One region of the Streptomyces sp. NPDC054932 genome, then DNA from elsewhere that is predicted to be linked to it. Evidence: riboswitches for the same ligand, from Rfam matches in the RefSeq annotation. Region 1 holds a riboswitch; the other holds the start of a gene.
What was found. A riboswitch is a leader RNA that binds a small molecule or an ion and turns the genes downstream of it on or off. The one in region 1 is predicted to bind S-adenosylmethionine.
Positions count from the first base shown of each region.

Region 2: linked by a shared signal. The riboswitch ahead of ACWGE1_RS34780 (aminotransferase class V-fold PLP-dependent enzyme) and the one ahead of thrC (threonine synthase) in region 1 are both predicted to bind S-adenosylmethionine.

Region 1 covers NZ_JBSGXU010000035.1:21,815-33,124, forward strand. Annotated here, with positions in the region: gene ACWGE1_RS12845 (alpha,alpha-trehalose-phosphate synthase (UDP-forming)) at 1-791, opposite strand, end outside; gene ACWGE1_RS12850 (glucosyl-3-phosphoglycerate synthase) at 838-1,788, opposite strand; SAM riboswitch class I at 1,973-2,130, shown strand; gene thrC (threonine synthase) at 2,148-3,422, shown strand; gene ACWGE1_RS12860 (MoaD/ThiS family protein) at 3,459-3,737, shown strand; gene ACWGE1_RS12865 (cold-shock protein) at 4,155-4,361, shown strand; gene groL (chaperonin GroEL) at 4,690-6,312, shown strand; gene ACWGE1_RS12875 (Uma2 family endonuclease) at 6,405-6,815, opposite strand; gene ACWGE1_RS12880 (hypothetical protein) at 6,825-6,986, opposite strand; gene ACWGE1_RS12885 (phosphoribosylanthranilate isomerase) at 7,111-7,710, shown strand; gene ACWGE1_RS12890 (SDR family oxidoreductase) at 7,788-8,528, shown strand; gene ACWGE1_RS12895 (outer membrane protein assembly factor BamB family protein) at 8,573-9,997, shown strand; gene ACWGE1_RS12900 (protease inhibitor I9 family protein) at 10,005-10,379, opposite strand; gene ACWGE1_RS12905 (S8 family serine peptidase) at 10,745-11,310, shown strand, end outside.
Region 2 covers NZ_JBSGXU010000203.1:3,009-14,318, reverse strand. Annotated here, with positions in the region: gene ACWGE1_RS34780 (aminotransferase class V-fold PLP-dependent enzyme) at 174-1,550, opposite strand; SAM riboswitch class IV at 1,775-1,891, opposite strand; gene trpD (anthranilate phosphoribosyltransferase) at 1,984-3,048, opposite strand; gene qcrB (cytochrome bc1 complex cytochrome b subunit) at 3,228-4,856, opposite strand; gene qcrA (cytochrome bc1 complex Rieske iron-sulfur subunit) at 4,853-5,911, opposite strand; gene qcrC (cytochrome bc1 complex diheme cytochrome c subunit) at 5,908-6,717, opposite strand; gene ctaE (aa3-type cytochrome oxidase subunit III) at 6,794-7,414, opposite strand; gene ACWGE1_RS34750 (hypothetical protein) at 7,641-8,042, shown strand; gene ACWGE1_RS34745 (Ig-like domain-containing protein) at 8,160-9,407, opposite strand; gene ACWGE1_RS34740 (cytochrome c oxidase subunit 4) at 9,532-9,930, opposite strand; gene ctaD (aa3-type cytochrome oxidase subunit I) at 9,927-11,310, opposite strand, start outside.

The DNA.
Region 1 (11,310 bases):
CGGTGCGCCAGCGCCCGCAGTTCGTCCCCGTCCACGCCCAGCGGGTACGCCCGCACTCGGGTGGTGCGGTCCGGCCACACCGAGTACCGGCGGTGTTCCACCACCGAGCCGCTGCGCACGGAGGACCGGCCGTACGCGTCGTCCAGCTGCGCGGATCCCAGGAACTCCGCCGCCCACGCCTCGGTGTGGAAGCCGAGCACGTCCGCGCCGAGCATGCCCCACAGCAGGGTCTCGCGGACGACGTCGGGCAGCATGGCGAGGTAGCCGGGCGAGGCCCACGGGGTGTGCGTGAAGTGGGCGATCCGCAGGTCCGGTCGGAGCACCCGCAGCAGTCCGGGGACCAGCGCCAGGTGGTAGTCCTGGACCAGGACGGACGCGCCCTGCGCCGCCTCCTCGGCCAGGGCGTCGGCGAAGGCCTGGTTGTAGCGCTCGTACGAGTCCCACCGTCGGCGGAACTCCGCGTCGAAGACCGGTTCGCGCGGGATGTCGTACAGGTGGTGGTGTGTGAACCACAGCACGGAGTTGGCGATTCCGTTGTAGGCGTCGTCGTACATCGTGGGATCGATGTCCAGCATCCGGACGCCCGGTTCGGCCGTGCCCCGGCGGACCGCCTCCCGGTCCGCGTCCGAGAGCGCCGCACAGATCCACAGTGCCTCCGGCTGCTCCGCGAGGGCCGCGGAGAGTCCGGAGACGAGACCGCCCCCGCCGCGCCGGGCGCTGAGCGTCCCGTCCTCGGCGAGGGCGTAGGAGAGGGGGCCGCGGTTCGCTGCGACGAGCACCTGGGAAGCCATGCGGCCAACCTAGCCCGGGCCGTGCCCGCTCAAACCGTACGTTTCCTCACGCCACGCGACGCAGTGCGTACTCCTCGATGCCGGCCATCGGCGGCCGCTCCTCGGTGTCCACGGGGTACGTCCGCGGTACGAAGCCCTCCGGTCCGCGCTCGAACTGCGTCAGCTCGGGCCGTACGAGGTGCCCGCGCGAGAGCCGCACCTGCGCGGTGCGGTAGATCGCCGCGGCCATCCGGCCCAGCGCCTGCCCGTCCTGATGGCGGTGGAGCCGTACGCCGACGTCCACCTGGGCCAGCGCGTCCAGCCCGACCGTGTGCAGCGCGTCGACCAGCAGGCCCAGCTCGACGCCGTACCCGACGGGGAACGGCAGCCGCTCCAGCAGGGAGCGGCGTACGGCGTACTCGCCCCCCAGCGGCTGCACGAAGCCGGCCAGCTGCGGCCAGTGGAGGTTGAGGAGCGGGCGGGCGACCAGCTCGGTGACCCGGCCGCCCTGTCCGGGAGTGGACCCGAGCGGCCGGTCGTACATCGCCTTGACGAAGTGCACGTCCGGTTCGGTCAGCAGCGGTCCCACGATCCCGGAGACGAAGGCGGCGGAGAAGTCCCGCAGGTCGGCGTCGACGAAGCAGACGATGTCCCCGCCGGTGACCAGCAGGGAGCGCCACAGCACCTCGCCCTTGCCGGGCAGCGCCGGGATCCGGGGCAGCACGTCGTCGCGGTGCACCACGCGGGCCCCGGCCTTCGCCGCGACCTCCGCGGTGCGGTCGGTGGAGCCCGAGTCGATGACGACCAGTTCGTCCACCAGAGGGACGGGCAGTCCCTCGATCAGCTCACGCCGGATCACCTCGGCGATCGCGCCGACGGTCGCCTCCTCGTTCAGGGCGGGCAGCACGACGCTGACCGTGGTCCCGGCCGCCCGTTTCCGGTCGAGCAGCTGGTCGAGCGGTCGGTCGGCGGCGGACCAGGAGCGGTCGGCCAGCCATCGCTCCACCTCTTCCAGCACCCTCAGTACTCCCTGCTCGTCGGCGATATCCGCCGTTATGTGATCCATCTCGCGGTTCGGACGCCTGTCTCAACCGCGCGTGCCTTCGGTTACAGTCTTGAACAACGCGAAGGACCACCGCATGCCGGGGGTCCTCGTGACAAACGCCCGGGCGCGCCACAGAGCGTGTCGCCCGGTGCCATACCGCTCATCCAGAGGGGCAGAGGGACACGGCCCGTTGAAGCCCCGGCAACCCTCCAGTCGGTTCTCGCGATCGCGCATCAGCGCTCGTCAGCGAGGTCCCCGGCTAGGGAAGGTGCCAATTCCGTCTCATGGCGAAGTGCGCCATGGGGAAGATGAGGAGAAAGGGCCTCGCCATCATGGCTGCACAGACTGTCGCCACCTCTGTTGATCTCGGACCTGCCACCGGCCTTTCCTGTCGTGAGTGCGGTACCCGCTTCGAGCTCGGCCCCATCTTCGCGTGCGCCGAGTGCTTCGGACCGCTGGAAGTCGCCTACGACCTCCCGACCGGCGACCCCGAAGCCCTGCGCGCGGCGATCGAGGCCGGCCCCAACAACATCTGGCGCTACGCGCCGCTGCTGCCCGTCCCCGCGGACGTGGCCGCCAAGCCCAGCCTGAACCCCGGCTTCACCAAGCTCGTGGACGCGGCCAACCTGGCCAAGGAGCTGGGCATCACCGGCAAGCTCTACGTCAAGGACGACTCCGGCAACCCGACGCACTCCTTCAAGGACCGTGTCGTGGCCATCGCCGTCGAGGCCGCCCGCGCCTTCGGCTTCACCACCCTGTCCTGCTCCTCGACCGGCAACCTGGCCGGCGCCGTCGGCGCCGCGGCCGCCCGCGCCGGCTTCCGCTCCTGCGTGTTCATCCCGCACGACCTGGAGCAGGGCAAGGTCGTCATGGCCGGTGTGTACGGCGGCGACCTGGTCGGCATCGAGGGCAACTACGACGACGTCAACCGTTTCTGCTCCGAGCTCATCGGCGACCCGCTGGGCGAGGGCTGGGGCTTCGTCAACGTCAACCTCCGCCCGTACTACGGCGAGGGCTCCAAGACCCTGGCGTACGAGATCTGCGAGCAGCTCGGCTGGCAGCTGCCCGACCAGATCGTCATCCCGATCGCGTCCGGCTCGCAGCTGACGAAGATCGACAAGGGTCTGCAGGAGCTCATCAAGCTCGGCCTCGTCGAGGACAAGCCGTACAAGATCTTCGGTGCCCAGGCCGAGGGCTGCTCCCCGGTGTCGACCGCCTTCAAGGCCGGTCACGACGTGGTCCGCCCGCAGAAGCCGAACACCATCGCCAAGTCCCTCGCGATCGGCAACCCGGCGGACGGCCCGTACGTCCTGGACATCGCCCGCCGCACCGGTGGTTTCGTCGAGGACGTGACCGACGAGCAGGTCGTCGAGGCCATCAAGATCCTCGCGCAGACCGAGGGCATCTTCGCCGAGACCGCGGGCGGTGTGACCGTCGGCGTCACGAAGAAGCTCATCGACAACGGGCAGCTCGACCCGACGCTGACCACCGTCGTCCTCAACACCGGTGACGGCCTCAAGACCCTGGAGGCGGTGGCCGCGGACAGCGGGCAGACCGCCACCATCCGCCCGAGCCTGGACGCGTTCCGCGCCGCCGGCCTGGCCTGACCACCCTCCACGTACTCCCGGAAAGGCAGTAGCGCCATGAGCGTCAACGTCCGCATCCCCACCATCCTGCGCACCTACACCGGCGGCGCCGCCGAGGTCCCGGCCGAGGGCGCGACCCTCTCCGAGGTCATCGAGTCCCTGGAGAAGAACCACCCGGGCATCGCCGCGCGCGTCCTGGACGACCAGGGCAAGCTGCGCCGCTTCGTGAACGTCTACGTGAACGACGACGACGTGCGTTTCGAGGGCGGGCTGCAGGCGGTGACGCCGGACGGCGCCGGCGTCTCGATCATCCCGGCCGTGGCCGGCGGCTGCTGATTCCCCGGATCGCCTCCCGGGTCACCTCCAGGTGACACGCGCAAACCGAAATTGCCCCCTCCGCTAAAAGCGGAGGGGGCAATTCTGCTTGATTGGGCACGGTAGGGTTGGGGAAGTCCCCTCCGCTGTTCTTGCCCGCCGCATATGAACGGGCCGCGTGAGGGTCGACATCGGGCCAATGTGCAAGTGCGGTATGGGGCTTTGGCGAGATATGTCGGGCCCGAGTTGCCCTGGAGTATGGCAAATTTTCACTCTATTTCAATGTTTCTCGGTGTCCAGAATTCTCATCGGATTGACCTGTTGCAGACAGCATCCGCGCAGATACATTCAGCCTCGGTCGACGCGTTCCGACGCAAGTTCTGACCCGGGATCGCGAAGTGCGTTCCTGCGCAAGGGCCAGTAATAGGGGAGTTAGGCATGGCTCAGGGCACCGTCAAGTGGTTCAACGCGGAGAAGGGCTACGGCTTCATCGCGGTCGACGGTGGTGCGGATGTGTTCGTCCACTACAGCGCCATCCAGATGGACGGGTACCGCACCCTTGAAGAGGGTCAGCGGGTCGAGTTCGAGATCTCGCAGGGCCAGAAGGGTCCGCAGGCGGACATGGTCAAACTCGCACTCGGCTAGTCCTGGCGCGATCGACCGCCGACACACAGCTTTCGTTGAAGACCTGCAGGACCGCACGAGGGGCCCACATCCTGGACACGGGATGGGGGCCCCTCGTGCGTGTGCCCGGTAGTAGCGGGGCGTTCCCCCGAGCCGCTTGCACTCGGAGGGGTCGAGTGCTAATCATTGGCGTTAGCACTCTCCCGGTGAGAGTGCTACTGAACGAGGACCGGGTCGGTGAGGCCCGCAGGGTCCGGTGGGAAGGAACCGCCGGGCACGCAGGCCGTCCGTCGCGGGCGCGGGCGCGGTCCTGGGAGCAATCCACCGCTGTCCGGGAGGACCACTTCAGATGGCCAAGATCATTGCGTTCGACGAGGAGGCCCGCCGCGGCCTCGAGCGTGGGATGAACCAGCTCGCCGACGCCGTCAAGGTCACCCTTGGCCCCAAGGGTCGCAACGTCGTCCTTGAGAAGAAGTGGGGCGCCCCCACGATCACCAACGATGGTGTCTCCATCGCCAAGGAGATCGAGCTCGAGGACCCGTACGAGAAGATCGGCGCCGAGCTGGTCAAGGAAGTCGCCAAGAAGACGGACGACGTCGCCGGCGACGGTACGACCACCGCCACCGTGCTGGCCCAGGCGCTGGTCCGCGAGGGCCTGCGCAACGTGGCCGCCGGTGCCAACCCGATGGCCCTCAAGCGTGGTATCGAGAAGGCCGTCGAGGCCGTCTCCGCCGCCCTGCTCGCCCAGGCCAAGGATGTCGAGACCAAGGAGCAGATCGCTTCGACGGCCTCCATCTCCGCCGCCGACACCCAGATCGGCGAGCTCATCGCCGAGGCCATGGACAAGGTCGGCAAGGAAGGCGTCATCACCGTCGAGGAGTCCCAGACCTTCGGTCTGGAGCTGGAGCTCACCGAGGGCATGCGCTTCGACAAGGGCTACATCTCGGCGTACTTCGCCACCGACATGGAGCGCATGGAGTCGTCCCTCGACGACCCGTACATCCTGATCGTCAACTCCAAGATCGGCTCGGTCAAGGACCTGCTGCCGCTCCTGGAGAAGGTCATGCAGTCCGGCAAGCCGCTGCTGATCATCGCCGAGGACGTCGAGGGCGAGGCCCTGTCGACCCTGGTCGTCAACAAGATCCGTGGCACCTTCAAGTCCGTCGCCGTCAAGGCCCCGGGCTTCGGTGACCGCCGCAAGGCCATGCTCGGTGACATCGCCATCCTCACGGGCGGCACGGTCATCTCCGAGGAGGTCGGCCTCAAGCTGGAGAACGCCGGTCTCGACCTGCTCGGCCGCGCCCGCAAGGTCGTCATCACCAAGGACGAGACCACCATCGTCGACGGTGCCGGTGACAGCGACCAGGTCGCCGGTCGCGTGAACCAGATCCGCGCCGAGATCGAGAACTCCGACTCGGACTACGACCGCGAGAAGCTCCAGGAGCGCCTCGCGAAGCTGGCCGGCGGCGTGGCCGTCATCAAGGCCGGCGCCGCGACCGAGGTCGAGCTCAAGGAGCGCAAGCACCGCATCGAGGACGCCGTTCGCAACGCGAAGGCGGCCGTCGAGGAGGGCATCGTCGCCGGTGGTGGCGTGGCCCTGCTGCAGGCCTCCGCGGTCTTCGAGAAGCTGGAGCTCGAGGGTGACGAGGCGACCGGCGCCAACGCCGTGAAGCTCGCGCTGGAGGCCCCGCTCAAGCAGATCGCCGTCAACGGTGGTCTCGAGGGTGGCGTCGTCGTCGAGAAGGTGCGCAACCTGCCGATCGGTCACGGCCTGAACGCCGCGACCGGCGAGTACGTCGACATGATCGCCGAGGGCATCATCGACCCGGCGAAGGTCACGCGCTCCGCCCTGCAGAACGCCGCGTCGATCGCCGCGCTGTTCCTCACCACCGAGGCCGTCATCGCCGACAAGCCCGAGAAGGCCGGTGCCCCCGCGGGCGGCGGCATGCCGGGTGGTGACATGGACTTCTGATCGACCCCGGCTCCGGCCACTGGTTGATCGGCTGTTCTCGAACGAGGGCGGCACCCCCACGGGGGTGCCGCCCTCGGGCGTTTCGGATGTCGTCAGAAGCCCGAGCTGTCGATGTCGAAGCCGAAGGGGTCCGGGACGTGCAGGGGTTCGCCGAAGGACACCGTCGTACGGGAGCGGTACCCGTGCGGGGAGGGGTCCCAGAAGCAGGTGATCTCCGAGTCCTGCATGTCGACGACCATGTGGACAGGTACGAGTCGGCCGTACACGTCCAGCTTTTCGGTCCAGTCGGCGTCCCTGGTGGAGACGGACGTGAACTCCCCGACGAGCGACAGGGCCGCCCCGTCCGCGTGCCGGCCCTCGCCGTCGAAGGCCGATTCGTCGGCCACGAAGAGGTCGGGCCCGTACGCCCGCTCCGCTGCCGAGAAGCGGAAGAGGAAGGGCGCGATTTCCGCGATGTGTCCTTCGGGGGCGTGGGCCTGGAGCTGTTCACGCAGCGCACGCATACGACGCAATTAGCGCAGCGTGGAAAACGGCGACACGACGATCTTCCCCCGGATGAGCTCGGCCTTGAAGCCGTCCGGCGTGTCCATCTCCTCAACTGTGCGCAGGAGCGTCTCGAACGTCGGCGGTGCCGCCTGCTCCATAGGTGTGGCCCGTTCGATCATGATCGTCATCGTGGTCCTCCGTGGCGTGCTGCGCACAGGCTGTGATGCTCTCCAGGCTAGTGGCGGGAGGGCGGGCCCGCCCGGTTGTCGAGACGCATCACCACCGTACGAGGGGCTTTGGTTGACTGGTCGCATGAGCGATCTCTTCGTCAAGATCTGCGGACTCAAGACCGCGCACGACGTCGACGTGGCCGTGGCCGCCGGGGCGGACGCCGTCGGATTCGTCTTCGCGCCCGGGAGCCCGCGTACCGTGGACGCCGCCACCGCGCGGGAGCTCGCCGCACGGGTCCCCGCCGGGGTGCTCACCGTCGGCGTCTTCCGGAGGCAGCCGGTGGCGGAGGTGCGGCGGTTCGCCGAGGAGAGCGGTGTGCGGGGCGTGCAGCTGCACGGCGAGGAGGGGCCCGGGGACTTCGCGGCGCTGCGCGCCGAGGGCCGGACCCTGCTGCGGGCCACCGCCGAGCACGTGAAGCGCTGCGGTGAGTACGGCGAGGACCTGCTGCTGCTGGACGCGCCCGACCCGGGCTCCGGCAAGCCGTGGAACTGGGGGTCGGCGGACTTCACCGCGCCCGAGGGGCGGTGGCTGCTGGCCGGCGGGCTCGATCCGGGCAATGTGCGCGAGGCGCTCGCGGCCACCGGCGCGTGGGGTGTGGACGTGTCCAGCGGGGTGGAGCGGGAGCGCGGTGTGAAGGACCCCGTGCTGATCCGCGCCTTCATCGAGGCGGCCCGCGCCTAGTTTTCTGTAGCGACCATTACGGAAATCGTGCTACGTTCATTCTGTAGTGATCGTTAAGGAAATGAGGGGGATCCACCATGGGCAAGAACGCGCTGGTCACGGGCGGCAGTAGGGGCATCGGCCGGGCCGTCGCCGAGCGGCTCGCCGCCGACGGGATCACGGTCGTGCTCACGTACGCCAGCGACGGGGCGGCCGCCCGGGAGACCGTCGAGCGGATCACGAAGGACGGCGGCCGGGCCCACGCGCTCCGGGCGGAGCTCGGCGCGCCCGGCGCCGCCGCCGCGCTCTGGGCGGCGTACGACGCGCTGGGGCTGGACGGGGTCGACATCATCGTCAACAACGCGGGCATCGGACTGCCCGTGCCGCTCGGCGAGGTCGCCGAGGAGGACTTCGACCGGGTCTTCGCGGTCAACGTCCGGGCGCCGTTCTTCGTCGTCCAGGAGGCCCTCGGGCGGCTGCGCGACGGGGGCCGGATCATCAACGTCTCCAGCGGCGCCGCCCGCATCGCGATGCCCGAGATCCTCGCCTACGCGGCCACCAAGGGCGCGCTCGACAACCTCACGCTGAACCTCGCCAAGGCCCTGGGCGCGCGGGGCATCACCGTGAACTCGGTCGCGCCCGGCATCGTCGACACCGACGTCAACGCCGGCTGGCTGCGCGGCAACGCCGAGGCCGAGGCGCACGCCGCCTCCCTCGCCGCGCTCGGCCGGGTCGGCCGCCCCGAGGACATCGCCGACGTCGTCGGATTCCTCGCCTCCGACGCCGCCCGCTGGGTGACGGGCCGCGTGGTCGACGCGACCGGCGGCGCCGGTCTCTGACCCCCGGGACGGGCGGCTACGCTGCCGTCGGGGGGATCATGGACATGGAACGACCGCTGCGCGAGCGCCTCTTGGGTCACGCCGGGTTCGCCGCTGCCGCCGCCTTCGCCGCGGTGGCGGCCCTGTACCTGGTGCTCCTCGTGAAGATGGCGGCCGTCGACGTCCCGGGCCGGGTGTGCACCCCCGCGAGCTGCCCGCGCGGCCTCGGCGCGCTCGTGCTCTCCCTGCTCCTGTGCGCCACCGCCGCATGGCTGCTGCGGTGCGGACGGCGCAGGCGCGGCCACGGCCGCGCCCCGGTGCCCGCCCGGGTGCTCGCCGTCCTCGTGGCGCTGGCGGCGCTGTGGCCCGGCTGGCTGGGCTTCGAGTGGATGCGCGGCCCGCAGATGGACCTGTCCGGGTGGCAGCAGCCGGTGCATCCGGCGGCGGCTGCGGTCGGTGTCTGGGAGACCCGGCCCGGAATGCTCGTACGGGCCCGCACGGACGGCCTCGTCGCCTTCAACGGGGAGGGCCGCAGGGGCTGGCGGCTGCCCGCCCCGGAGCGTACGCCGCTCTGCGCGCTCAGCAGGACCGCCCCGTCGGGCGTCGGCCTCCTCCTGTACGGGGAGAGCCCGGGCGCTTGCGGATCACAGGTCGTCGCCGTGGACCTGGCGGAGGGCCGGCGCCTGTGGACCCGGGACACCGGCCGGGCGCTGGTGGCCGTGGCGGGCCCGGCCGCCGTCGTGGCGGACCGGGACACGGTGACCGGTCTGGACCTGCGCGGCGGCCGGGAGCTCTGGCGGGTACCGGTCCCGGCCGACTGCACGGTGAAGGCCGTCGACGGGACGGCGGATCGCGCAATGTACGTGGAGGAGTGCGGGGACTCGGCCCGGATCACGGCCGTCGACGTGCGTACGGGAACGCGCGCCTGGCAGACCCCGCTGCCCACGGCGAGCCGGCTGCGCGAGGTGCGGGTGCTGTCCGCCGCCCCGCCCGCGGTACGGGTCACGGAGACGGCCGGGACCGGCACGGACGCGGTGCTGCTGTTCGACGACGCGGGCGGCGCCCGGGGCTCCGTACCCGCTTCGGGTCCGGCGGGGGACCTGCTGAGCGAGCCGTCCCCGATCGTGACCGGCGGCCTGCTGGTCACCCCGGTGAAGCAGGGGAGGCGCAACGGGGTGTCCGCGTACTCCCTCGCCGACGGCCGGCGCGCCTGGCACGCGGACGCCGGCGACGAGGAGGTCCGCGGACTCGCCCCGACCGGTCCGGGCAGGGTCGGCGTGGTGACCTCCGACCGCTGGTGGACCTACCTCTCCCACCGCGGCCTGGCCGACGGGAAGCGCCGCGCCGAGCCCACGGTCCTGCGCGACCTGCCGCTGGGCGGGCCGTTCGCGTTCTTCCCGGGCCCGCCCGGCTCGTACGTCTTCGTCAACCTGGACCGGAGCGGCACCCTGCCGCCGATCTTCGACATCGACCCCGTCTTCGGCTGGTGACCGGGCTTCAGCAGCCCCCGGCGCCCCCCGCGCCCGCGGAACTCCCGGAGCCTCCGGAACCGCCCGCCCGGCCGTCCTCCTCGATGGACTCGACGTCCGGCATGTCCTCCAGGGCCGCGACCTGTTCGGGGCTCAGCCGGGCGGCGAAGCCGTGCAGGGCGGAGCGGTAGACGTGCACCGGGGTGACGCCGACCCGGTCCGCCACCTCGGCCGGGTCGCTGTCCTCCTGCACGGTGACGATGTAGGTGGCGTGGTCGGCGGCGGGAGCCGTGTGCGGTACGGGTTCCCGCACGGCGGCGGTGGCCGCGGACACGGGCAGGGCGGCGACGGCGGCCAGTACGGCGACGGCCACGGGCAGGGCTCGGCTCAGACGGATGCGCATGGGGGGAGGGCATCACGCGCGACGGGGCCGGTCAACGACGCCCTCGGGTGTGGCGGGGTCACGGGCGGCGCACCGGCCGTGCGCCCCCTGGTCCGGCGGCGGACCGTACGGGTGATCCTGTGGGGCGGCCCGACGGCCGTGCGGGCCGGGGCGCGAGCGGTACGGCACATCGGGACAACCCTTTCTGCACGGTGCGCATGACGGGGCGTGTCGACGCGGCACTGGACGGGCAACCAGGTGATCCGGTGGTTCAAGCCGCGGAGAGGTGGCAGCGATGGAGCTGAGGGCCGCCCCCGCAGGAGCACCTGGTGCCGTGAGGGCGGCTCCCCCATGCCTCCTTCCACCCCCGTCAGGGAGTTCCTTCCATGCGCCTGCTCGCACGCCTGGCCGCCGCCGCGCTCCTCACCGTCCCTCCGGTCGCGGCCGGTACCGCCTCCGCCGCGGCCCCGGAGCCGACCCCGGCGCCTTTGACGACCGCTGCCAACCCGGTGCCCGGCCAGTACATCGTGACGCTGGAGAAGGGGGTGGACGCGGCCGAGGCCGCGCAGAAGCTGGGCCTGAAGCCCTCGTTCGTCTACACCTCGGCGATCAACGGCTTCGCGGTGCCGATGACCCCGCTCCAGCTGACGATCGTCCGCAACGCCCTGGGGGTGAAGTCGGTCGAGGAGGACGCGAAGGTGCAGTCGGTGCCGAGGCCGGCCACCGTGGAGGGAATGCGGTCCCCGTCGAACTCGTGGGGGCAGGACCGCATCGACCAGAAGGAGCTGCCCCTCGACAAGAACTTCACCGTTGAGGGCAACGGCGCCGGGGTGACCGCGTACGTCCTCGACACCGGCATCGACTACCAGCACACCGAGTTCGGCGGGCCCGACGCCACACGTGCCACCTTCGGCTTCGACGCCATCAACGACGGCCGGAACGGACAGGACTG
Region 2 (11,310 bases), on a different contig from region 1:
AGCGCGCAACCCAGGCCGAACGGCACAACCACGGCCGCAGGCGCGAGCCGAGGAGACCCTCGTGCGGGGCACCGACCCACCCCCGCACCGCCGGCGATTGAGGCGCCCACCCGGGCAGGGGCAGGCCCGCGCAGCAGAGGCACCGCCGAGCACCCCGCAGGGGACACGGCAGGTCACACCGCCGGGACGCAGCGGCCTTCCTCCGTGCGGTACTGCCACTTCGCGCCGTCCGCGACGAGCTCCTTCACCGCGCGGACGAAGCGCTCCACGTGCTCGTCAGGGGTGCCGGCGCCGAAGCTGACGCGGATCGCGTTCAGGGAGCGCTCGCCCGGGGCGGCCTCCGGGGCACCGCATTCGCCCTGGGCCTGCGGCTCGCTGCCCAGCAGGGTGCGGACCAGCGGGTGGGCGCAGAACAGGCCGTCGCGGACGCCGATCCCGTACTCGGCGGAGAGGGCGGCGGCGAAGTGGGAGCTGTTCCAGCCGTCCACCACGAAGGAGATGACGCCGACCCGCGGGGCGTCGTCCCCGAAGAGGGAGAGGATCCGGACGGCCGGGACGTCGGCGAGGCCCTCGCGGACCCGGGCCACCAGCTGCTGCTCGCGCGCCACCAGGTTGTCGAAGCCGGCTTCGGTCAGGGCCTTGCAGGCCGAGGCGATGGAGTAGACGCCGATGACGTTCGGGGAGCCGGCCTCGTGGCGGGCGGCCGTGGTCTGCCACTCGACGTCCACGCCGCCGTCCTCGCGCCGGGCCACCTTGCGGGAGGCGCCGCCGCCCGCGAGGTACGGGGCGGCCTCCTGGAGCCAGTCGGCGCGGCCGGCGAGCACGCCCGAGCCGAAGGGCGCGTAGAGCTTGTGCCCGGAGAAGGCGACCCAGTCGACGTCCAGCTCCTGCACGGAGACGGGGTGGTGCGGGGCCAGTTGGGCGGCGTCCAGCACGATGCGCGTGCCGTGGGCGTGCGCGGCGGCGGCGAGTTCCCTGACCGGCCACAGCTCACCGGTGACGTTGGACGCGCCGGTGACGCAGACGAGCGCCGGGCCGTAGGGGTCGCGGTCGGCCAGCGCCCGCTCCAGGGTGGCGACGGCCTCGGCCGGGGTGCGCGGCGCGTTGAGGTAGGTGACCTCGGCGTTCGTCCACGGCAGCAGGGAGGCGTGGTGCTCGGTCTCGAAGACGAACACCTGGCAGCCGGCGGGGAGTACGGCGGCGAGGAGGTTCAGCGAGTCGGTCGTGGACCGGGTGAAGACCACCTGGTCGGAGGGGCGGCAGTCGAGGAACTCGGCGACCGTGACCCGGCTCTGCTCGAAGAGGTCGGTGGAGAGCTGCGAGAGGTACCCGGCGCCGCGGTGCACGCTGCCGTAGTACGGGGCGTACGCGGCGACGTCGTCCCAGACCCGCTGCAGGGCGGGGGCGCTGGCCGCGTAGTCGAGGGCCGCGTAGGTGACCTCGCCGCCGGTGACGAGGGGGACGGTGACGTCCCGGCCGAGGACCGCGAGCGGCTCGGCACAGGCGGGGTCGACGGCGGTGGCGGCAGCGGTGTTCAGGGATGCGGACATGGCGGTATCTCCCGGCAGGCAGGGCGGAATGGCTTCGGTGTGGCCCGTACGCGGGTACGGCTCTGCGGCCGTCCGGGGTACGGGAGATCCCTCGGACCGGACTGAACGGGGGTACACGGAAGTGACCCTGGTCCGAGGGGTGAAGTAGGGGCGGAGTCGCCCTATCGCATTCGCTTGCTCACGGAAAAATCTCCTCGAGAAGACCAGGACCCCTGGTGTCGAGGGATCCGCGCTTGCCGTAGGCCTTGCTGCCTACGACCTGGTCATCACCCGGGGCACCCCGCCACGGAAGGAGGGTTGCCGGACAGCAAGCCGGGGCCTAAACGCTGTCACTCGTGACCTGGTACGCATCCTGCCACAAGATCCTCCGAGCGCAAGACCCCGGTCCGCATGGTGGACCGGGGTCATGCTGCTTTCGGCCGTTCTCGTGCGGCTACGCGTTGCTGGCCGTCACCCAGCGCTCCAGGGCGGCCCGCGCCGCACCGGAGTCGATCGATTCCGCCGCACGGGCGATGGCGGCGGTGATCTGCTCCTCCAGGGTGCCCTGACCGGGGTCCAGGGCGACCAGGGCCGCCGCCGAGTTCAGCAGGACGGCCTCGCGGACCGGACCGGTCTCGCCGGCGAACAGGCGGCGGGCCACGTCCGCGTTGTACGAGGGGTCCCCGCCGGCCAGGGCGGAGACGTCGACCAGGGGGATGCCCACGTCACGGGGGTCGAAGGAGCGCTCGGAGACCTTGCCGTCGCGGACCCACCAGATGCGCGAGGTCGACGTCGTGGTCAGTTCGTCCAGGCCGTCGTCGCCGCGGAAGACCAGCGCGGAGGAGCCCCGCTCGGCGAGCACGCCCGCGATGATCGGGGCCATCCGGGGATCGGCCACGCCGGTCGCCTGGGCGCGCACCCGGGCCGGGTTGGTGAGCGGGCCCAGTGCGTTGAAGAAGGTCCGGATGCCCAGTTCCTTGCGGGCCGCGGCCACATGGCGCAGTGCCGGGTGGAACTTCACGGCGAAGCAGAAGGTGATGCCGGCTTCCTCGGCGACCTCCACGACCCGCTCCCGGCTCAGCTGGAGGTTGACCCCGAGCTTCTCCAGGACGTCCGAGGAGCCGCTCGCGGAGGACGCGGCCCGGTTTCCGTGCTTGACGACCTTGGCGCCGGTACCGGCGACCACGATCGCCGACATCGTCGAGATGTTCACCGTTTTGGCCCCGTCGCCGCCGGTGCCGACGATGTCCACCGTCCGGCCCGGCACCTCGATCAGGTTGGCGTGCTCGTACATCGCCCGTACGAGGCCGTTGATCTCCTCGACCGTCTCCCCCTTGGCCCGGAGCGCGACGGTGAAGCCGGCGATCTGGGCGTCGGTGGCCTCGCCGCGCATGATCCGGTCCATCGCCCAGGCGGTGTCCTCGGCGCGCAGGTCCTGACCGGTCAGCAGCGCGTCGAGAACGCCCGGCCAGCCACGGGCCGCCACGCTGTCGCCGCCTGCCGGGGTCGCAACGTTCATGGTCCGCTCCTGCTGTTGGTGGGCCGCCCCCATGTTCCGCCGCCCACGTCGAAATGGTCTGGGTCCAGCCTATCCAGCCCCGGTTACGGCAAAGAGCCCCGTCCAGACACTGGACGGGGCTCTCGCCGTGGCGACACCAGGACTGACCGAAATCAGCCCCTCATGCGTTCATGCGGGGATCAGTGGTGGCCGTGGCCGGACTGGATCTCCTTGTATTCCTCCACCGTGGGCTTCGGAATCTGGTTGTTCTCGCCGTAGAAGCCCTGGCTGAGCTTCGCGCGCAGCTTCTCGGTGGCCTTCACCTTGCGCTCGACACCGTTCTCGTCGACCGTCGGGCCGATCTCGATCGGCTTGTACTGCTCGTGCGCGGTGAGGGTGTGCAGACGGCCCTGCGGGAGCGGCTCGTGGACCTCGACGAACTCACCGTGCGGCAGACGCTTGATGATGCCGGTCTCGCGACCGTGCAGCACCTTGTCGTGGTCCCGGCGCTGGAGGCCGAGGCAGATCCGCTTGGTGACGATGAAGGCGAGGACCGGGACGACGAAGAAGCCGATCCGGACGAACCAGGTGATCGAGTTGATCGAGAGGTGGAAGTACTGCGCGAACATGTCGTTTCCACCGCCGATCAGGAGCACGATGTACTCCGCGATCCAGGCGACACCGAAGGCCGTACGGGTCGGGACGTTGCGCGGGCGGTCCAGGATGTGGTGCTCGCGCTTGTCCCCGGTGACCCAGGACTCGATGAACGGCCAGACGGCGATCGCGCCGAGCACCAGCGGGAAGAGCAGCAGCGGGATGAACACGCCCAGGACGAGCGTGTGGCCCCACAGGTTGATCTCCCAGCCGGGCATGGCTCGGATCAGGCCTTCCGGCATACCCATGTACCAGTCGGGCTGCGCACCGGTGGACACGTGGTCCGGGCGGTACGGGCCCAGGGCCCAGATCGGGTTGATCGAGGCGATCGCCGCGACGGCCGAGATGACACCGAAGACCAGGAAGAAGAAGCCTCCGGCCTTGGCCATGTAGACCGGCAGCAGCGGCATGCCGACGACGTTGTTGTTCGTCTTGCCGGGACCCGCGTACTGGGTGTGCTTGTGGTAGAAGACCAGGATCAGGTGGGCCACGAGCAGGCCCATCATGATGCCGGGCAGCAGCAGGATGTGCACCGAGTAGAACCGCGCGACGAAGTCGCCGCCCGGGAACTCCCCGCCGAACAGGAACATCGACAGGTACGTGCCGACGACCGGGACGGACAGGATGGCGCCCTGCATGAAGCGGACACCGGTACCCGAGAGCAGGTCGTCCGGCAGCGAGTAACCGGTGAAGCCGGTGAACATGCCGAGGACCAGCAGCAGGAAGCCGAAGATCCAGTTGACCTCACGGGGCTTGCGGAACGCGCCGGTGAAGAAGACGCGCATCATGTGCACGATCATCGCCGCGACGAAGATCAGCGCCGCCCAGTGGTGGATCTGACGGATCAGCAGGCCACCGCGGACGTCGAAGCTGATGTCCAGGGTCGAGGCGAAGGCCTCGGACATCAGGACGCCCTGCATCGGCACGTACGAGCCGTGGTACACGACCTCGTTCATGCTCGGGTGGAAGAACAGCGTCAGGTACACACCCGTGAGGATGATGATGATGAAGCTGTAGAGGCAGATCTCACCCAGCATGAAGGACCAGTGGTCCGGGAAGATCTTGCGCATGTTGGCCTTGGCGAGGCTGTAGATGCCCAGGCGGCCGTCCGCCCAGTCCGCCACACGCTCGCCGGCGGGCGCTTTGCGCGCCTTGGTGTCAGAGGCAGTGCTCATCCGCGCTCCCAGAATGCAGGACCGACGGGCTCTTCGAAGTCGCCGAGCGCTTCGAGGAAGCCTTCGTCATTCACGCCGATCCGCAGCTGCGGAAGCGCGTGACCGGCCGGGCCGAAGATGACACGGGCGCCGTCGGAGAGGTCGAAGGTGGACTGGTGGCACGGGCAGAGCACGTGGTGCGTCTGCTGCTCGTACAGGCTGATCGGGCAGCCGACGTGGGTGCAGATCTTGGAGTAGGCCACGATCCCGTCGTGGGACCACTCCAGTTCCTTCTTGTCCTTGATGTCGTCCGGCTGGATACGGACGATCATCAGGGCGGCCTTGGCGATCTGGACCTGGAAGTCGTGCTGCTCCTCCTCCAGGCCTTCCGGCATGGCGAAGGTGAGCGAACCGACGAGGACGTCCTCGGGACGCAGCGGCTCCATCGTGTTCTGGTTGATGAGCAGCTTGCCCTTGGCCCACAGGGTCTTGCGCAGCTTCTCCTCGGGCAGCGGGCCCAGGTCGCGCAGCAGCATGACGCCGGCGAGCGGCACCATGGCCATCGCACCGAGCAGGGTGTTGCGGATCAGCGGACGCCGGGCGATGCCCGACTCGTTCGCACCGTCCGCGAAGTCCTGCAGGACCTTGGCCTTGACCTCCGCCGGAGCGGCGATCTCGTGGCGCTCGTCGGCGACCTCGACGTCGGACATCAGGGTGCGGGCCCAGTGGACCGCGCCCGCGCCGATGCAGAAGAGGGCCACACCCAGGGTCATGCCCAGGGAGAAGTTGAGCGCGCTGACCTTCCCGATGGGGAAGATGTAGACGATCTTGTCGACCGGGAAGATCACGTAGGACGCGATGAAGCCGATCGTGGCCAGCATCGACAGGATGAAGAGCATCGCGACGGTGCGCTCGGAGCGCTTCGCCGCCCGCTCGTCGATGTCCTGGATGCGCGGCTTGTGGACCGGCAGGCCCGGGTCCGCGAACGGGTCGTCCGCAACCGCTACGCCACCGTGGTGGTCGTCGCCCTGCTCGCTCGGCAGGTGCTTCTCTTCGGGAATCTCTTGGCTACTCATGACTTCTTGGCCTTAGCGGTGTGGGCCGCGACCCAGACGGCGACAGCGATCAACGCACCCAGGGCGAAGATCCAGCCGAACAGACCCTCGGAGACGGGGCCGAGGCCACCGAGCTTCAGGCCACCGGGGCTGGTCGACTTCTCGCCGTTCACAGTCTCCAGGTACGCGATGATGTCCTTCTTCTGCTTCTCCGGCATGGTGCTGTCGGGGAAGGAGGGCATGTTCTGCGGGCCGGTCTGCATGGCCTCGTAGATGTGCTTCGGCGAGACGTCCTCAAGGTTGGGGGCGTACTTGCCGTTCGTCAGTGCGCCGCCCTCGCCGGTGAAGTTGTGGCACTGCGCGCAGTTGTTGCGGAACAGCTCACCACCGTTGGCGACGTCGGCACCTGCGGTGTCGTACTGCTTCTCCGTCGGCGTGATCGGACCGGCACCGAGGGACGCGATGTACGCGGCCAGCTGGTCGATCTGCGCCTGGGAGTAGATGACGGGCTTCTTCGGCACCTGGGCGCCGGGCTGCTGGGCGGGCATGCGCCCCGTGCTCACCTGGAAGTCGACGGCTGCGGAGCCGACGCCGACCAGGCTGGGACCGTCAGAGGAACCCTGACCATCGGTTCCGTGGCAGCTTGCGCAACCCACGGCGTAGAGCTTCTTGCCCTCCTCGATGGCGAGGGACTGGGCGGTTTCATCGGCCTGCGCCTTGCCCGCGGGGGCGAAGGCGGCGTACAGCCCCCCAGTGGCCGCCAGCGCGAGGAGTAGAACGACGACCGCCGCCAGCGGATGGCGTCGTCGTGCGGAGAGCTTTTTCACGGATTACCCCGGTGTCAGGATCTTCTGCGTCGGTGTGTCTGGATGGAGTGCCGGGTCTGGCCCGGTGACGTGATCGCTACTTGATCAGGTAGATCGTGGCGAAGAGGCCGATCCAGACGACATCGACGAAGTGCCAGTAGTAGGACACGACGATGGCCGACGTGGCCTGTTCGTGGGTGAACCTCTTGGCCGCGTACGTCCGGCCGAGGACCAGCAGGAAGGCGATGAGACCGCCCGTCACGTGCAGACCGTGGAACCCGGTGGTCAGGTAGAAGACCGAGCCGTACGGACCGGACGAGAGGCTCATGCCCTCGTGCTTGACCAGCTCGGTGTACTCGAACACCTGGCCGCCAATGAAGATCGCACCCATGACGAACGTGATGATGAACCACGTCCGGAGCTTCTTCACGTCACCGCGCTCGGCGGCGAATACGCCGAGCTGGCAGGTGAGCGAGGAAAGCACCAGGATCGTCGTGTTCGTCGCCGAGAAGGGCAGATTCAAGGCCGAAGCCTGCTCTGTCCAGTACTCGGGTCCTGTCACGGATCGCAGGGTGAAGTACATCGCGAAGAGGGCCGCGAAGAACATCAGCTCGGAACTCAACCAGATGATGGTTCCGACGCTGACGAGGTTCGGCCGGTTGACCGTCGGGTGCGCGTGCCCGGTATCTACTGTCGTTGCTGTCGCCACGACCGACATTATGTCGGTCGCTTATCCCGCCCTCACCCCGGGGGGTGCCGTTCGGAGTGTCAGGGGCGTGTGCAAGGCCCGAACGGCCCATCAGATGGCCTCCGGGGGATGCCCCGTGCTTCCTGTGCGAACCGATGTTGACGGTGCACCGGGAGGAGTAGCATCCCTTCCCCTGGCTGCGCCGGGGAGACCCCATGAACATCAACGTGATTCACCGGACACGTGGAGGAACGAAATGCGGGCGACTGCGCGGGTTCTGGTCTACAGCGACGACGCGGGCACCCGGGAGCAGGTGCGGCTGGCGGCGGGGCGCAGGCCCGCCGCGGATCTGCCGCCGGTGGAGTTCCTGGAGTGCGCGACGCTGCCGGCGGTCCTGACGGCGCTGGACGCGGGCGGCATCGACGCGTGCGTGCTGGACGGCGAGGCGGTTCCGGCCGGGGGCATGGGTGTTTGCCGGCAGATCAAGGACGAGATCTTCCGGTGTCCGCCGGTGCTGCTGCTGATGGGGCGCCCCCAGGACGCCTGGCTGGCCACGTGGAGCCGTGCGGACGCCGCCGTGACCCTTCCGGTGGACCCGGTGGAGTTCGCGGACGCCCTGGCGGGCCTTCTGAGGACCCGCCTGTCCCTGGACGCCTGATACGTCCCGTGGGGCCGTATGCGCCCGGCATACGGCCGCACGGGTGAATGAGCCGGTGTTTCTTCCCCCGGACGGTGTCCGGGGGAAGTCGGGGCGGTGTGCGGGCCCCGGGCCCCACTAGACGGTGGGGCGCAGACGGGCCTGGTCGACGGCGCTGCGGCCTTCCTGGGTGCCCTTGAGGAGGGCGCTGCCCTGGCGCCAGTCCTTCCAGTCCATATTCCAGTCGCCGAAGCCGTTGCCGAAGATGTCCATGTCGTCGCCGATGCTGTTGATCACCTGGACGATGTCGCCCTCGGTGATGTTCTCGTAGAACCAGGCGGCGTTGCCGGTGCTCATGCCCGTGCAGCCGTGGCTGACGTTCGCGTAGCCGTGGGAGCCGACGGACCAGGGTGCGGCGTGGACGTATTCACCACTCCAGGTGACGCGAGTCGCGTAGTAGACGGGCAGGTTGTAGTACTCGCTGCCGCCGATGCCGACGGTGTCACCGCGCATCTGTACGTAGTACTGCTTGCCCAGCACCACCTTGATGCCGTTGCGGGTGGAGAAGCCGGGCTTCCCGGTGGTCACCGGGATGGTGTTGATCACTTCTCCGTTGCGCTTGAACGTCAGGTAGTGCGAGGAGGCGTCGGTGGTGACCTCGACCCGGTCCCCGATCTCCAGCTTGAGCGGCTTGGCCGCGGCCCCGTGGAGCTCGTCGGTGATCCTGACGCCCTCCAGGTTGCTCCGTACGGAGACGGCCGAGTTGGCGGGCCAGTAGTCCTTGGGCCGGTAGTGGATGTGCTTGTCGTCCACCCAGTGCCAGGCGCCCTCGACTCCGGGCGGGGCGTCGACGATGAGGCCCCGTTCCACGACCGCGCGGGCGGCCTTGTCCTTGACGGGCTCGTTGAGTTCGGCGGTGATGGGCTGTCCGACGCCGTACTTGCCCTCGTCCGGGCCGAATTCCACCTTGAGGATCCCCTTGGACGGGGTGGTGTCGAAGGTGAGGGTGCGCTGCCCGGGCGCGCCCCGCTCGTCCTCGGTGCTGACGGTGACCGTATAGCGGACGCCTGCGGCCATCGGGACCGTGCTGTGCCAGCGGTCCCCCTTGGCGCTCAGTTCGCCCGCCAGGCGGCGGCCGTGGGTGTCCACGGCCAGCACGTCGGTGATCCGGCCGCCGCTGTTCTTGGCGGTGATTTCGAGGGGCCGGTCGGGGTCCACGGGGCGGCTGCCGGCGCTCTGGTTGAAGGCGACCTGATCGCCCGCGTCGTACGGGCGGGCTGACAGCGGGTTCTTGTCGCCGGACCCGCATGCGGTGGCGCCGGCCCCGAGGGACGCGACCAGCAGGGAGCAGCTGAGTACCGTCCAAAGACGCGGTGAGTGCTTCATGGAGCCAACGCTATGAAGATATGACAATTACGGCGCGCGGGACGACTGCAAACGAGGGGCCCGGGCTCCTCCCAAAGAGGTGCCCGGGCCCCACGTGCTGCGCGGCGCGGCCGCGAAGGTGCTGCTACTGGTTCTGGTTCTCACCGCGGTAGTACTCGTACACCCAGCCCCACAGACCGATGAGGATCAGCGGAGCGGAGAAGTACATGAGCCACCAGCCGAAGACGACGCCCATGAAGGCGAAGGCTCCACCGATCGCCAGCGAGAGCGGCTGCCAGCTGTGCGGGGAGAAGAACCCCAGCTCGCCCGCCTCGTCGGCGACGTCGGCCTCCAGGTTGTCCTGGGCCATCTCGTCGACACGCTTGGCCGTGAAGGCCAGGTAGTAGCCGATCATGACGCTCAGGCCGAAGGCCAGGAAGAGCGCGGTGGTACCGACGGGCTCCTTCGACCACACGCCGTACACGACGGCCATGATCAGGATGAAGAAGGAGAGCCAGAGGAACATCTTGCCCTGGATCTTCACTTGCCGGCCTCCTTGCCACCAGTGACGGCCTTGGCGGCGACGCTGTGGTCCTCGAGGTGGTCGAGGGCCGCGATCTCAGGGTGGTGCAGGTCGAACGCCGGGGATTCGGAACGGATCCGCGGCAGGGTGAGGAAGTTGTGCCGCGGCGGCGGGCAGGACGTCGCCCACTCGAGCGAACGGCCGTAACCCCACGGGTCGTCGACCTCGATCTTCTTGCCGTACTTCGCCGTCTTCCACACGTTGTACATGAACGGCAGCATCGACAGGCCGAGCACGAACGAGCTGATCGTCGAGATCGTGTTCAGCAGGGTGAAGCCGTCGGCCGCGAGGTAGTCCGCGTAACGACGCGGCATGCCCTCGGCACCGAGCCAGTGCTGCACCAGGAAGGTGCCGTGGAAGCCGATGAACAGCGTCCAGAAGGTGATCTTGCCCAGGCGCTCGTCCAGCATCTTGCCCGTGAACTTCGGCCACCAGAAGTGGAAGCCGGCGAACATCGCGAACACCACGGTGCCGAAGACGACGTAGTGGAAGTGCGCGACGACGAAGTACGAGTCGGAGACGTGGAAGTCCATCGGGGGCGAGGCCAGGATGACGCCGGTCAGACCACCGAAGGTGAAGGTGACCAGGAAGCCGATCGTCCAGAGCATCGGGGTCTCGAAGGACAGCGAGCCCTTCCACATGGTGCCGATCCAGTTGAAGAACTTCACACCGGTCGGTACCGCGATCAGGAAGGTCATGAAGGAGAAGAACGGCAGCAGCACACCGCCGGTGACGTACATGTGGTGGGCCCACACGGTCACCGAGAGACCGGCGATCGCGATCGTCGCGGCGATCAGACCGATGTAACCGAACATCGGCTTGCGCGAGAAGACCGGAATGATCTCGGAAACGATTCCGAAGAACGGCAGCGCGATGATGTACACCTCTGGGTGTCCGAAGAACCAGAAGAGGTGTTGCCACAGCAATGCGCCGCCGTTGGCCGCGTCGAAGATGTGCGAACCGAACTTGCGGTCGGCCTCCAGCGCGAAGAGCGCGGCGGCCAGCACCGGGAAGGCGAGCAGGACCAGGACACCGGTCAGCAGCACGTTCCAGGTGAAGATCGGCATGCGGAACATCGTCATGCCGGGAGCGCGCATGCAGATGATCGTGGTGATGAAGTTGACCGAGCCGAGGATGGTTCCGAAGCCGGAGAAGGCCAGACCCATGATCCACATGTCGGCGCCGATGCCCGGCGAGCGGACCGCGTCCGACAGCGGGGAGTAGGCGAACCAACCGAAGTCGGCGGCGCCGTTCGGCGTGACGAAGCCGGCCACCGCGATGGTCGAGCCGAAGAGGTACAGCCAGTACGCGAACATGTTCAGCCGCGGGAACGCCACGTCG